DNA from 2 places in the Pseudoalteromonas sp. NSLLW24 genome. Region 1 is predicted to be linked to the other one. Evidence: predicted binding sites of a transcription regulator. Region 1 holds the regulator's gene; the other holds the start of a gene.
What was found. The regulator ArgR, encoded in region 1, controls arginine synthesis, uptake and breakdown. The targets are predictions, from matches to a motif close to ANTGAATANNTATTCANT.
Positions count from the first base shown of each region.

Region 2: I6E72_RS13955 (arginase family protein) is a predicted target of ArgR. The motif match lies at 1,342-1,359, and genes of this name have one in related genera.

Region 1 is NZ_JADYWQ010000005.1:164,578-172,357, reverse strand. Features, by position in the region: gene cgtA (Obg family GTPase CgtA) at 1-803, opposite strand, end outside; gene rpmA (50S ribosomal protein L27) at 944-1,201, opposite strand; gene rplU (50S ribosomal protein L21) at 1,218-1,529, opposite strand; gene ispB (octaprenyl diphosphate synthase) at 1,952-2,923, shown strand; gene mdh (malate dehydrogenase) at 3,010-3,942, opposite strand; gene argR (transcriptional regulator ArgR) at 4,168-4,635, shown strand; gene I6E72_RS07105 (Dyp-type peroxidase) at 4,643-5,542, opposite strand; gene I6E72_RS07100 (ABC transporter ATP-binding protein) at 5,591-6,640, opposite strand; gene I6E72_RS07095 (ABC transporter permease) at 6,641-7,780, opposite strand, start outside.
Region 2 is NZ_JADYWQ010000013.1:79,867-87,646, forward strand. Features, by position in the region: gene I6E72_RS13950 (transporter substrate-binding domain-containing protein) at 1-60, opposite strand, end outside; gene I6E72_RS13955 (arginase family protein) at 190-1,299, opposite strand; gene udp (uridine phosphorylase) at 1,754-2,509, shown strand; gene cdd (cytidine deaminase) at 2,604-3,530, opposite strand; gene ppc (phosphoenolpyruvate carboxylase) at 3,956-6,601, opposite strand; gene I6E72_RS13975 (thiol-disulfide oxidoreductase DCC family protein) at 6,722-7,120, shown strand; gene I6E72_RS13980 (SDR family NAD(P)-dependent oxidoreductase) at 7,117-7,780, shown strand, end outside.

The DNA of each region.
Region 1 (7,780 bases):
TGGTGTAGCTCGTTAATAATCGAGAATGCATTATCAACAGGGTTTGAACCATCTACCGGCATTACATCAATAATGTGCAATAACACACGACAACGCTCTAAATGCTTCAAGAAGCGAATACCTAGGCCTGCACCATCAGATGCACCTTCAATTAGACCCGGAATATCGGCTATAACAAATGATTTATTTGCTTCTGGACGTACCACACCTAAATTAGGAATAAGCGTCGTGAATGGGTAATCAGCTACTTTTGGTCTTGCTGCAGATACACTGCGGATAAACGTAGATTTACCTGCATTTGGTAATCCTAGTAAGCCTACATCAGCTAATAATAGTAACTCTAACTTTAAGTTACGTACTTCACCGGGTGTGCCCAATGTTTTTTGACGAGGTGCTCGGTTAGTACTTGATTTAAAACGTGCATTCCCCAAGCCGTGGAAACCACCTTTTGCAACCAAAATTCGTTGACCATCTTGAGTTAAGTCGCCAAGTCCCTCTTGGGTATCAACATCCATGATGCGCGTGCCTACAGGCACCATAACAAATAAGTCATCGGCTTTTCGGCCTGTACAGTTACGGCTACGACCGTTAGTACCACGTTCAGCTCTATGAAAGCGCTCAAACTGATAATCAATTAGGGTATTTAAGTTTTCATCAGCTTGTAGATAAACACTACCACCGTCTCCACCGTCACCGCCGTCTGGTCCACCATCTGGAACATATTTTTCACGACGGAAAGACACGATGCCGCTGCCACCGTCTCCAGCTTCTGCGCGAATTTCTACTTCATCTACAAACTTCATGATTACTCACTTTAGGGATTGGCTTGTTTAATAACTCTATTATATACCCAAGCCAACACAAATGCAGGCTTGGGTATATATTTTGACTGACTACAAAACAAAAAACCCCGCAAAGGCGGGGTTTTTAACTACCTTACTGATTACTCAGTTACGATAGTTACGTATTTACGGTTTAAAGGACCTTTTTGTTCAAACTGAACTTTACCATCTGCTTTTGCGAAGATAGTGTGGTCTTTACCGATACCTACGTTAGTACCAGGGTGGAAACGAGTTCCACGCTGACGAACAATGATGCTACCCGCTAGAACTGATTCGCCACCAAAACGCTTAACACCTAGGCGTTTGCTTTCTGAATCGCGACCGTTACGAGTACTACCAGCTGCTTTTTTATGTGCCATTTCTAAGTACCTCTAATTAAGCGCTAATGCTAGTGATTTTAACTTCAGTGAACCATTGACGATGGCCCATTTGCTTACGAGAATGCTTACGGCGTCTAAATTTAACAACCTTAATCTTCTCACCGCGACCATGTGAAACAACCTCAGCTGTTATCTTGCCACCGTTTACGAACGGTACACCGATCTCGATTTTCTCACCATCAGCAACTAAAAGTACTGAATCAAATTCTACTGCCGCACCAGTTTCAACGTCTAATTTTTCAAGACGAATCGTTTGACCTTCAGTCACACGATGCTGTTTACCACCACTTTGGAAAACCGCGTACATAATTAACTCCGTCTGTGCACCCTCAAATCGGCGCAACTAAAATATTCTTCGATAGGGCGCGAAGTTTACGCTAACGCGAAATAACTAGCAAGCCTATTTTGTAATTAAAATGAATAAAAAGTAGCTGCTTTGAGAGCAATTCAATATTTACCCCATTTTATATTAATTAGCCCTTTTGCCAAGCGCTTTTTAACTCTTAGTCGAAATAAATTAATGTACTCAAATATGACCCTCACAGCTTAATATCTAAGCACACCATAAACTGTATATTGATTATCAATTAATCAGTTATCTTGGCTAATTCAGTCTAAATTAAGTACTTTAATAGTGTTTTTTCAATCAATCGTCACAAAATATCGAGCTAGTGCATTTTTTGTTGTACAATCTGCGCCGTTCACACATAAAAATTGGCTCGGAGATCAATGGATATAAAAGCTATCCAGGCGTTAATCGAAAGCGATATGAATGACGTCAATCAACTTATACATGCGCAAATGCGCTCAGATGTGGCGTTAGTTAATCAGCTTGGTTTATATATAGTTAGCAGTGGCGGCAAACGCGTTCGTCCAATGCTCGCGATTTTAGCAGCCAAAGCGCTCGGTTATCAGGGTAAAGATCACATAACACTTGCAACAATTGTTGAGTTTATTCATACAGCAACGCTATTGCATGATGATGTTGTAGATGAATCAAACTTACGACGTGGCACGCCTACAGCAAATGCTGAATTTGGTAATGCTGCTAGCGTATTGGTTGGTGACTTTATTTACACTCGTTCATTTCAGCTTATGGTTGGTCTTGGAAAAATGCAGATTATGCAAATACTTGCCGATGCAACAAACATTATTGCTGAAGGTGAAGTATTGCAGTTAATGAACTGCAACGACCCAGATACGACCGAAGCCAGTTATATGCAGGTTATTTACTCTAAAACAGCTAAGTTGTTTGAAGCAGCGACAGGCCTTGCTGCCATTATTACTGAGCAAGACCAAACTACTCTCGATGCGCTAAACCTATATGGTATGCATTTAGGTACTGCGTTTCAGCTAGTAGACGATGTACTCGATTACAATGCAGATGCTGAGCAGTTGGGTAAAAACATTGGTGATGATTTAGCTGAAGGCAAACCAACGCTTCCACTTATTTATGCTATGCAACATGGTAGCGAGCAGCAAACGCAGCTTATTCGTGATGCAATAGAGCACAGTAATGGTATGGAGCATTTAGAAGAAATTTTATCGGCACTAAAGCAAACTAATGCGCTTGAATTTACAATGCAAAAAGCAGAGCTTGAAGCTGACAAAGCTATTGCCTGTTTAGACTTTTTAGCTGAGTCTGACTATAAGCAAGCACTCATAAGCCTTGCCCGTATTGCGGTTGACCGCGACCACTAGTTTTAACCAGTTACACAGTGTGAAATTAATTCTGAGCAATAAAAAAGCCTGCAAATGCAGGCTTTTTTGTTATTCTACTTTGGCTATTACGCCATGAAATCAACACCTTCTTTGATGTCTTTTTTCAGTGTTTCAAGCATGTCATTTTTTGCTTTTGTTTCAAATGCGCTTAGTTCGCCGTAAGAAAGAATTTCTTCTACGCCGTTTTTACCTAAACGTACTGGATGTGCAAAGTACTCTGCATCGCCATTTTCAACAGCAACGTAAGCGTAATCTACAACTTCCTCACCTTGTAGGCCTTTAACTAAAGACATACAAAAACGAGCTGCAGCAGCACCCATAGATAGCGTAGCTGAACCACCGCCTGCTTTAGCATTTACAACTTCAGTACCCGCATTTTGGATACGTGGAGTAAGTGCAGCAACTTCTTCATCTGTGAAAGAAACACCTTCAACTTGAGAAAGTAGAGGAAGAATAGTTGTGCCTGAGTGACCACCAATTACTGGTACTTTAACAGTTGCTACGTCTACGCCTTTAAGTTCAGCAACAAATGCTTCTGAACGAATAACGTCAAGCGTAGTAATACCGAATACACGTTTAGCGTCGTAAGTACCTGCTTTTTTGAATACTTCAGCAACGATTGGAACTGTGCCATTTACTGGGTTAGTAATAATACCTACTAACGCTTTAGGACAGCTGGCAACAATGCCTTCTGCTAAAGTTTTGATGATACCAGCATTTACATTAAATAAATCAGCACGATCCATACCTGGTTTACGTGGCATACCCGCTGGGATAAGAACGATGTCAGAGCCTTCAAGCGCTTTGTTTAATTCGTCTGCGCCAAAGCCTGCTACTTTAACATCTGTTGGGATGTGAGAAAGGTCAACCGCAACACCTGGTACTACTGGTGCAACATCATAAAGTGATAATTCAGAGCCAGCTGGTAAGCCTGTTTTTAATAATAAAGACAACGCTTGGCCGATACCGCCTGCAGCACCTAATACAGCAACTTTCATTGGAATTCTCCGTAATTTGAGGTAGGAAACATTTGTGGCTCTTAAGATAATGAAATTAGCGACTAAAAACAAATTTATCCTGTCTATTTCAAGTATATTTTCGACCATAGTCGTAAACTTTTGTGATTTAACGCATCAAACTGGCAAGTTAACTAAACAACTGCTGCATAATTATTCATTTTTGTGTAGAATTTGCGGCATAAATAACAAAAACGAATAAAGACTATGCAACCACAAGATAAACAAGAAGCACTGGTAAAAGCATTTAAATCACTATTAAAAGAAGAAAATTTTGGCTCTCAAGGCGAAATAGTTGATGCATTAAAAGATCAAGGCTTTGACAATATAAGCCAAAGTAAAGTATCGCGCATGCTAAGTAAATTTGGTGCTGTACGCACACGTAACGCTAAACAAGAAATGGTTTACTGCTTACCTGCTGAAATGGGTGTACCTACGGCTAAAAGTCCATTACGCCAATTAGTAATCGATATTATGCACAACGAAATGATGATCATTATTCGTACCAGTCCAGGCGCCGCTCAGCTTATCGCTCGTTTATTAGATTCATTAGGTAAAGCAGATGGCGTACTAGGAACAATTGCAGGCGACGATACTATTTTTATCGCTCCTGCTAAAATATCTGAAATAGATGTAACACTTGAACGTGTTCGCATTTTATTTGATACGGTTTAATAGCAAACTAAATTTGTTTTAAAAACCCGACTGAAGGCGCAAAGAAAGCAGAACCCATATCGGCTTGAGTAAAATCAAGCCAGTGGTCGTAACAATCCCCTTCCCCTAAACGACTATTAAGTACTTTTTCAAATGCGGTGCCCGTACAAGCGCATGTAATTGATAACATTCCCTGCTCATACACATCGCCATAAGGCATGCTCTGATTTAATAATAGCGGTTGTCCGTCTTCGTCTTTTAGTTCGCTACGTGAAGCATGGCTGGTTTCGATCGCAGGGGTAATTAGCGTGTTATCAAGGCGCGTACGTCCCATTATTTGTTCTTGCTCGCTCAATGATAAGTGCTGCCACATAGTTAAATCATGCTTATAACGCTGTACATGAATATAACTCCCCTGATCTTCAAAATTGCCAGGGTTACTAATTAAAGCCGTAGCGCGCTTTTTTCTTCCATGTGCGGTGTCGCCACCATAAATAAAACCATTAAAATCACGACCATCTAAAAAGCGAAAATTACGAATTTGCTCCACCAGCTCAACATCGGGGGCAAATAGTTTTAAAATTTGCAGCGCAAATAAATGGTTAACGTCTTCACGGTCAGAGCGAATTTGCACAAATAAATCGCACGGTTGTACGCTCATTTGATGATCGCTATGGTTTATATTAGGAAAGCTCTGTAATTCGCTTGGGATGTATTCAGGGAGGATATGCGGCCAATATTGCGCACCAATAGCAACCATACAAGAGAGCATTGATTCTGAAAATTGATCGCTAAATTCTTCTTCAATAGCGCTTACTTGTTTTAACTTTGCGCGAAGTGATTCATCTTGACCATCAAACACATTAAAAAATAAGTGCAAACCGTGTAAGTTTGCTTCAGCACAAATCCCTGATTGCGCTTGCGCCATTGTTATTCCTTAGTTTTATAGATAAAAACACAGCGAATAACAAATTAATTACGATTCGAAAAAATTCACCGTGTGAGGTTTTATTTTTATTATAACCTGCTCATTATTTTCAAATGACTGGCCATATTGTGCAGCAACTTCAATTTCTTGTTCATCAATAACAAGTGAATAAACATACGCCGAACCAATAAAGCGACGACTTATGATTGTAGCTCGCTTGCTGAGTTTGTCACTTTGGTTATCTGCCACTAATTCTATTTGATGAGGGCGCACATATATAAGCCCTACGCTTACGTTTTGCTTACTCTCAACATAGGACTCGACTAAACCAAATGGTGTTTTATATTCAGTTGCTGTTAATACTTCTGCGCTCAAGTATATGCCTTGACCCAGAAACTCTGCAACCTCCTTTGAACATGGAGCTGCAAAAAGCTGCTCAGGCGTGCCTTGTTGCTCAATTTTACCGCGATGCATAATGGCAAGTGTATCTGAAAAGGCAAACGCCTCTTCTTTTGAATGTGTAACAAACACAGCAGATACTTGGGTTGCCTTAATAATTCGACGTATATCGGCAATTAATTCAAAGCGTACTTGTGTGTCGATATTTGAAAAGGGCTCATCAAGTAGCAATAAACTAGGCTTATAAGCTAATGCACGAGCAATAGCTACACGCTGCTGTTGACCACCCGATAACTGATGCGGGAACCTGTCGGCACAGCCAATTAAATGTACCAGCTTAAGCATTTCATCAACGCGTTGCTGCTTTTGAGCTTTACTCATTTTACTAAGCCCAAATGCGATATTATTTGCTACAGTTAAATGCGGAAACAATGCATAATCTTGAAACATCATGCCGATGTTACGGTGCTCAGGCGAGACAAACGATTGCTCATCACTCACTAATTTACCGTCTATAAAAATAGACCCTTGCTTAGCTTCAATTAAACCTGCAATCGCTTTTAACGTGGTCGTTTTGCCGCACCCACTCGCTCCGAGTAGACAAACAATTTCATCTTTACCCACCGTTAAATCTAAATCGTGAATAACCTTTGTGCCGTTATAGTGATAGCTCACGCCTTGTAAAATTAAACTACTCATTTAACTACGCTGCTCCATAGAACGATTAATAAAATACAAAGGAATAAACCCAACAATAACAATAAATAATGCCGATATAGAAGCAAGCTCTAACTGCTCGTCACTCACATACTGAAATACATGAGTAGCTAAGCTTTCAAAATTAAACGGTCTGAGCAATAGCGCAGCCGGCAGTTCTTTCATGCACTCAATAAATACCAATAACGCAGCAGTAAGCAATCCTCTTCGCAGTAAAGGTAGGTGCACTAAACGCAGTGTTTGTCCTTGGCTTTTACCCATTGATTGGCTTGCCATATCAAGTGATGGGCTAATACGTAAAAAACTCGACTCAATTGCTCCGTGTGCAATGGCGTAAAACCTAACAATATAAGCAATAATAATAGTAAAAATGCTACCTGTAAGCAGCAAGCCAATATCTAAATTATACGGCTCGAGCGCTGTGTTAATGGTGTTCTCTAATAACGTAAGCGGTAATAAAACCGCAATAGCGAGTACAGTTCCTGGCAACGCATAACCTGTGCTTGCTAAACGCCCGGGAATAAGCGGATACGCTTGCTTTGCCACACGCTGATAAAAAACGACAAAAACACTCAACGTAATCGTTATTAGGCTCACAACCCCAGCCACTTTTAAACTTTGCCAAGCGTAACTAAAAAACTCTACATTCCATGCTTTATCAAAGTAGGTAATGGCGTAATTTATAAGTACTGCAATAGGGATTACAAACGCGATAAATAAAATAAAGCTGCAAAATGCCGTTGCGAGCCAAGCTGACTTTCCTTTTAATACATAGAGAGATTCACTATTTACACTTGATTGGCGCTCAAATACAGCTTGGTTACGACGACTAAAGCGCTCTGCCATTAATGCTAAAAATAACAGTAATAACATCACACCCGATATTTTAGCTGCCGCTGTAAGTGAGTAATAACCAAACCACGTATCGTATACGGCAGTCGTTAATGTACTTACGGCAAAATAACTCACTGTTGCAAAGTCAGCCATGGTTTCCATACTTATAAGCGCAAGAGCCGCCACAATAGCCCCACGAGAGAGTACTAAGCTTACTTTAAAGAAACTTTGCCAAGGAGATAATCCCATTAACTGGCTAGCTTGTACTAATTTGAATGACTGCTCGCG
Region 2 (7,780 bases), on a different contig from region 1:
GATTTCAGTTGCATCAACTTTAATACAGCTAATGAACAATAAAAAGATCAATAATTTCATTTAGCAAGGCCTCAACTAACTCATTATAAGTATTTAATAAATATAGCTGAGGCTTTATGAACTGCTAGTTTTTAGTCATGTAATGCACACTTATACGCTGATAGTGCTAGTATTTATAGCTCCTACAGTTTACTTGTTCATCGCACTAATTAAAAAGGCTGAAATTTTAGCGCCTTCTCTAAGTGTCGTTTCAGAGCTTGATTGGCCAACTAAAGAGCTGTCGGTAAATGGCGCTATTTCCATCATATCCGCACCCGTAATCGGGAACTCATCCGCAATGGCTGATAAAATATCAAGCGCATGCTGTGGTGTTAAACCATTATGTTCTGGCGTACCTGTGGCAGATGCAAACTCTGCATCAAGCGCATCAATATCAAAGCTTACGTATACTTCATCAACGTTATCAGCTTTTAATTGTGCAATAGCGTCGGCAGCAACCGCTGCTGCGCCGCGCTCAATGATTTCATGTGCCCAATGTTGCTTAACGCCAAAGGTACTTTCCCAGTGCGCTTTAGGCTTGCCACTTGAGCGTATACCAAATTGTATTAAATGATGTGGTGCCGGTAAAAACTCTAAAATATGTGTACACCAAGAGCCAAAACATAAATCTATGCCTAGGCGCTCAACAAGTAAATCGGTATGCGCGTCAAAGTGAATAATAGCGGTACGCTTACCTTGCTCACGTTTTGCTTTTAAGTACGCTTTGGTAAGTGGGTAACTAATTGAGTGATCGCCACCAATACCAAATATCCCTTTATCTTTAAATGTCGCGTAAAAGCTGTCGCATACATCCTCTGTGATTGATAACGGACTTACGTAGTAGTCGTTATCTTCATTACCGTATAGGGCTTTTTGGCAATTAGAAATGGTTGCATCATTTAGGTATTTATCATGAAGTAAATGTGGGATTACACGTACATCGCCTAAATCAAACGAGTGACACTGCGGTTGCTGATCAATTAAAGCTGAGCGCACAAACAGTGGCCCCCAGTTTGCACCGCGTAAAATACCACCGCCACAGTCTGAGCTAATACCTAACATAACGGCTTTATGTGGAGAATTTGGTAATTCATTTAAAGACTCGCGCCACAAATTATCAACGTTTTCAGTTTGTCCATAAAGTTTATTACGCAGTGCGGCTTTGCGCTCCTTTGCAGTATTTACTGTGTATACGCCATCACCTGGTGCGCACAAACAGTGCTCAACTTTGTTTTTAAATGCTTCAAATTGTGTGCTCATAATAAACTCCTTCGATTTTTATTCTGTACGTAGCTAATTACTTTTGATTAGTTATGCAAAATCACCAAAAGTGCCTAAACTTCAAATAAATTCCACTTTGCTAAATAAGTCTGTACCTAATATAAATAAACACGTTATCTTTTACGTGCTTAATACAAATTTAAGCCATTGAATTAATTTAATATTAATGAATATTTACCATAAACTATTTAATTGTAGTTACGCGCTTGGTTGATACTTATTATGTCTGCTTGAACATGTCAACAGCACAACAAGGCTACTTGTATAAGCACTTGATTGAATATTCATAGTTGATGAATAAATCAAATTAGTTCTTAAAATTATTAAGACTTAATTGGAGGAGTTAAGATAAAACGGACAATCGTCCTGTACTTGATAAACGTTTCTAGCAATGATGCTAGATTGACACAATTTATTATAAAAAGGCTTAGCTATGGAAAAGGTATTTCACTTAGGACTATGTATTGACGATCTTAAAGGTGCAAAACTTGCGATTGTACCGGGCGATCCAGATCGTGCTGCACGCATTTCACAATTCCTAGACAACCCAACCTGCCTTGCTCAAACTCGTGAGTTTCATGTTTACTTAGGTCAACTAAACGGCCATTCGGTGGTTGTTTGTTCTACGGGTATTGGTGGTCCATCTACGTCGATTGCAGTAGAAGAATTAGCACAACTTGGCGTGCGTAAATTTTTACGTATTGGTACAACAGGTGCGATTCAGCCACATATCAACGAAGGTGAAATTTTAATTAGCCAAGCGTCTGTACGTTTAGACGGTGCAAGCCAGCATTTTGCTCCTCTTAGCTACCCTGCTGTGTCTGACTTTTATGCAACACAAGCTATGGTACAAGCATGTAAAAACTTAAATATCGATTTTCATATTGGTATTACTGCATCAAGCGATACATTTTATCCAGGACAAGAGCGTTACGATACGCATTCTGGTTACGTTCCTAAATCACTACAAGGTAGCTGCGAAGAGTGGCAAAAACTGGGCGTGATGAACTACGAAATGGAATCAGCAACATTATTTACTATGTGTGCAGCCCTTGGTTTACAAGCAGCATGTGTTGCCGGCGTACTTGTTAATCGTACTCGCCAAGAAATACCAAATGTTGACCATGGTGAAATTGAGCGTAAATCTGTAGCGGTAGTATTAGAAGCGGCTAAAGTATTACTTGATTAATACACGTTATAGCAGTTAGTGAGTTATTTAATTCGATAGAATGGCACATTTTAATAAAGCACAGCTCTGCCTGTGCTTTATTGTTTTTGAAAGGTTATTTTAGCTGAGCGCTAATTACTTCTATTGCCGGTAGATTTTTAAAACTTGCAAGTACAGCACGTGCTACACCCGCTTGGTTTTCATGGCCTGCGGTTTCTAAAAGTGTAATTGATTTTACTGTACTTTCGTTAAAGCTAAGCCCTGCGATAAATAATTGGCTAAGCGCACTTTGCAGTGGCGACAAGCTTGGGCTGTACGCTGCGTTTTCTGCGTAACTTCCGTAAAAATCACCATTTTTAAATGTACTAATTTTTACTGCACTAAAGTTTTTACTATAGGGTACGTATGCGTTTAATGCAGTACTTGCTAGTTTTTCATCTAGTTGAGCATTTGCAAATACTTGCTGGTGAGGCTCTGGATTAAACAAGCTAAACGCGTTACCTAAATCAGTCGGCCCAAACGAGTGCGGCAGTAATTCCGCCAATTTAAAGTGTTGCTCTGGCAATAAAATATCAAACTCTTTCGCATCAGCGAGTTCGTTCATGAACTGACGACAATACCCACACGGTGCATCGCTAATCGCTATTTTAACTATTTTTTTAGCGCCGTTTAACCATGCGTTATTTATAGCCGATTGCTCTGCATGAACCACTAAACTCAATGCTTGATGATCAAACTCTACATTTGCACCAAAGTAAAAGTTTACCTCATCGTTTTCATCAAGTGCTTTAACAATTGCGCCTACATGAAAATCTGATATCGGCGCAACGGCATACTCAGAGGCTAAAGGTACTAAACCTTGTAATAATGCATCATCAGACACATTTAGTTGTGCGCATAACTGCTTAATATTATTAGAATTTAATATGCCACGCTGTGATTTTAATTGACTACGTAATGACGCTGTTTGCGCTACGTTTAATGTGATGTGCGAATTTGTAAGTGCTGTATCTTGCTGTACAGTAAAAGTTGCTGAAGCCATAACATTTTTTAATTATTCAATGGCTAAGTAGTTTAAAAGGTTAAGCCGCTAATTGCTAGGGCCTGTTGACCTTTCAGGATTAAAATTTGTTCTAACTAGGGACGATTTAATCGTGGCGCGAGGTTTGTAACCTAGTGGGCTAAGTAAAAACCGAGCAACAAAGAGTTAATCGTCCCTAGGACGAACCTTCGGGCAGCGCGTGTTTGGTCTTTATGCTGCGTTATCGCCTATTTATGGGGAATAACCACACTACATAGGCTCTGCCTTGCCTAAATACCAAATACACTGCTGCAAATTTAACCTCGAAAGATAAACAGGCCCTAGGTTATTAAACGCAAAAAAAGGGATCACATCGCGTGCTCCCTTTAATTTTAACTGGTATGCCCAACAAAATAATTAATTGGTATACCTAACAAAATAACATGTTAGCCGGTATTACGCATACCTGCTGCAATACCTGTCATCGTGATCATTAATGCATTATCAATGTCACCTTCGTTGCGTTTTTCCTCTGAGCGAGCACGGCGTAAAAGCTCAACCTGTAGTAAGTTAAGTGGATCGGTGTACGGGTTACGTAAACTAATCGACTCTTTAATCCAAGGTTGTTCGGCTAGTAGGCTTTTTTGCGGGCTAAGTGATTGCACCAAGCTAATTGCTTCTTGAAGCTCTTTACGAAGTGTTACACCCAGTGGTTTGTACATATCTTCCACCAGCGCATTATCATAATGCTCACTCAACCAACAATCGGCTTTACTAAATACCATTTCTAGCATTTCTAGGCGCGATCTAAAGAACGGCCACTGTAAGCTCATTTCGTTTAGGGTTTCTGCGCCATACTTATTAAGCGCAGCTTTTAAGCCTGTTAACGCACCTAGCCATGCAGGAAGCATTAAACGGTTTTGGCTCCACGCAAAAATCCATGGAATAGCACGCAGGCTTTCAACACCGCCATTAGGGTTACGTTTCGCAGGACGCGAGCCAAGCGGCAACTTAGACAGCTCAAGCTCAGGTGTTGCCATTCTAAAGTAAGGTACAAAGTTTTCATCATGGCGAACTACATTACGGTAATGCTCACACGACTCCTCACTTATTAGCTTCATTACTTCGCGCCACTGCGGTTTTGGCTCTGGTGGCGGTAATAAGTTACTTTGCAGAACTGCGCCTGCGTAAATATTTAAGCTTTGCAGTGCTACATCGGGTAAACCAAATTTAAAGCGAATCATCTCGCCTTGCTCGGTTACACGCAAGCCACCTTTTAATGAGCCAGGCGGTTGTGAATGCAGCGCTTGTGCAGCGGGTGCACCACCACGTCCTACTGTACCACCACGTCCGTGGAATAAAACAAGCTCAATACCACGTGCATCAGCAAGCTGTACTAGCTTATCCATTGCTTCGTACTGCGCCCAACCTGCTGCCATCATGCCAGCATCTTTAGCTGAATCAGAGTAACCAATCATTACGTTTTGGGTGTTTTTAATGTGCCCGCGATACCAAACATTATCAAGCAATGTGGTAATTACATCACTGCCTGCGTTTAAATCGTCGAGTGTTTCAAACAACGGTGCTACTGGTAAATCAAAGCTACAGCCGCTTTCTTTTAGCAACAGTTGTACTGCTAAAATGTCTGACGCTGTTCGTGCCATTGAAATAATATACAAACCAAATGTTGCTTCGTCTTGCTTGGCAATTACATCAAAGGTATCAAGTACTTCTTGTACATCAGGGCTTGGTTGCCAATGCTTTGGAATAAGCGGTCTGCGTGAGTTAAGCTCTGCAAGTAAAAATGCTTGTTTGTCTTGCTCTTGCCATTGGTTATAGTCGCCTAAACCTAAATAACGAGTCAGTTCTGAAAACACATCGCCGTGGCGAGACGAATCTTGGCGCACATCAAGTTTAGCTAAACGCAAACCAAAGCTATTTATACGGTGCAGTAAATCAAGTAATAAGCCATCCGCAACTACTTTCATATTACACTTTAATAACGAGCGATAGCACACTTCAACTGGGTGCTTAAGCTGATTAATATTAGTAATTAAATCTTGTGAATCGCTGCGCTTATTTTTAATTTTAGCACCTAAGTGCGCCACTGTTTCTGCAACCTGATTTTTAAGCTTTTTGATCACCGCTCTGTATGGTTCAAACTCTTGCCCTGCAAGCTCAACAAGCTCATCACTGGCATCTGACATAGATAATTCAGCGCACAACGTTTTTAAATCTTGAATGTATAAGTTAAGTGCCATCCAACGACCATGATCAAGCACTTCTTTTGTTACCTGCGATGTTACAAATGGATTACCATCACGGTCTCCACCCATCCACGATGTAAACTCAATTGGGCTGTAATCTATTGGCAACTCTAAGCTCAACTGGTCTTTAACATTGGCTGAAAATTCACGTAAAAAGCGCGGAACCGCATGCCAAAGGCTATTTTCTATTACTGCATAGCCCCATTTGGCTTCATCAACTGGCGTTGGGCGAGAGCGACGAATATCGTCGGTATGCCAAGCTTGGCTAATCAGCTGTTCAATACGATTTAAAATATTGTCCCGCTCTTGCACTAAGTTGTCTTTTCGCTCTAATGACGCTAAGCAATCACTTAGTTCAACGTGTTTGTTAATAATAGTACGGCGCGTAACCTCGGTTGGGTGAGCGGTCAATACTAAGTTTATGTGGAGTTTTGAGAGTGTTTCGGCCAAATGATTACTGTCTAACTGGCCTTGTTCTGCTTTTGTAGCTAACGTTTTTAATGTTTGAGTGAGAGGGTTTTGTTGACCAAGGCCAACGTCATTAAAACGCGAAACGGTATGAAATTGCTCTGCTACATTAGCAAGGTTTAAAAAATGATTAAATGAACGGGCAACCGGTAAAAGCTCTTCATCACTAAGCGCATGTAAAACATCTATTAGCGCTTGTCTGTCGTCTTCGTTACCACTGCGAGATGATTTTGATAAAGCACGAATTTCTTCCACTTTATCTAAAATCGCTTGACCTTGGGCATCTTTGATTGTTTGTCCTAGTAGTTGCCCTAGTAAATTTACATTACCTCGCAAGGCGGCGTATTGTTCACTCATTTATCAGTCTCCATTTTTTCGTAGGACACTATTAATATCATCATGAAGAGATATTTAATAGATCCATTTGCAATGTCTTGTCGTAAAAAAGTATATATAAAATAATCACAAAGAATTCACATGATCATTTTTTACGATGGTAACTGCCCTCTTTGTAGCACCGAAATGCAGCAACTAAAACACGCTGATAACAAAAACTTAATTACGCTTGAAGATCTTAACGCGAGCGACTTCAGTGAGCGCTACCCGTATATTGATAAAGACAAAGCAATGAACTACCTTCAAGCTCAAAAGCAATCAGGTGAAATGATTTATGGGCTCGATGTAACTTACGAAGCATGGAAAATAGTGGGTAAACACAGCTGGTTGAAAATTTTTCGCTTGCCAATAATTCGCTTTTTCGCTGACTGCGGATACCTATTATTTGCTAAGTATCGGCACTCCATCAGTCGCTTTTTAATGCCAAATACTCAGTGCAGTAATGGCCAATGTGGACTAAAAGCAAAAGGTGATAAATGAAAACTATTGTTTTATTCGGCGCAAGCAGTGCCATAGCAAATGCATACATGGAACATCTACAAATAAACACGCCTACTCATCAGATCGTTTGTATTAGTTCAAAAAGTATTGAGTCTGGCTCAAGTGTTGTCCACCTGCATACTGACTACACAAAACAAAGTTTAGCGCGCGTTACTAATTACCTAAAAGAGCAAAATGCCGATATACAACAAGTTATTATATTCAATGGTACACTGCACAACGAAACCCATATGCCTGAAAAAAAGCTGGAGGATTTAGACGCTGAGTATTTTAGCCAACTTCTAAATTCAAACACCCTAACTCCCCTACTTTGCTTACAGAGCGTATTACCACTGTTAACCCACAAAACGCAGTGTACTATTACTGCATTAAGTGCGCGCGTAGGCAGCATAAACGACAATAAATTAGGTGGTTGGTATACTTACCGCGCATCTAAAGCGGCGCTTAACATGCTATTTAAAACCGCTGCTATAGAGCTTGCTCGTCGTGCTAAAAATACCAAACTCATTCTGTTTCACCCTGGCACTACAGATACAGCACTTTCAAAGCCCTTTCAAAAAAATGTACCTGAAGGCAAATTATTTACGCCTGAATTTGTAGCCAAGCAACTATTTGAATTAACAAACAATAACCCTGATT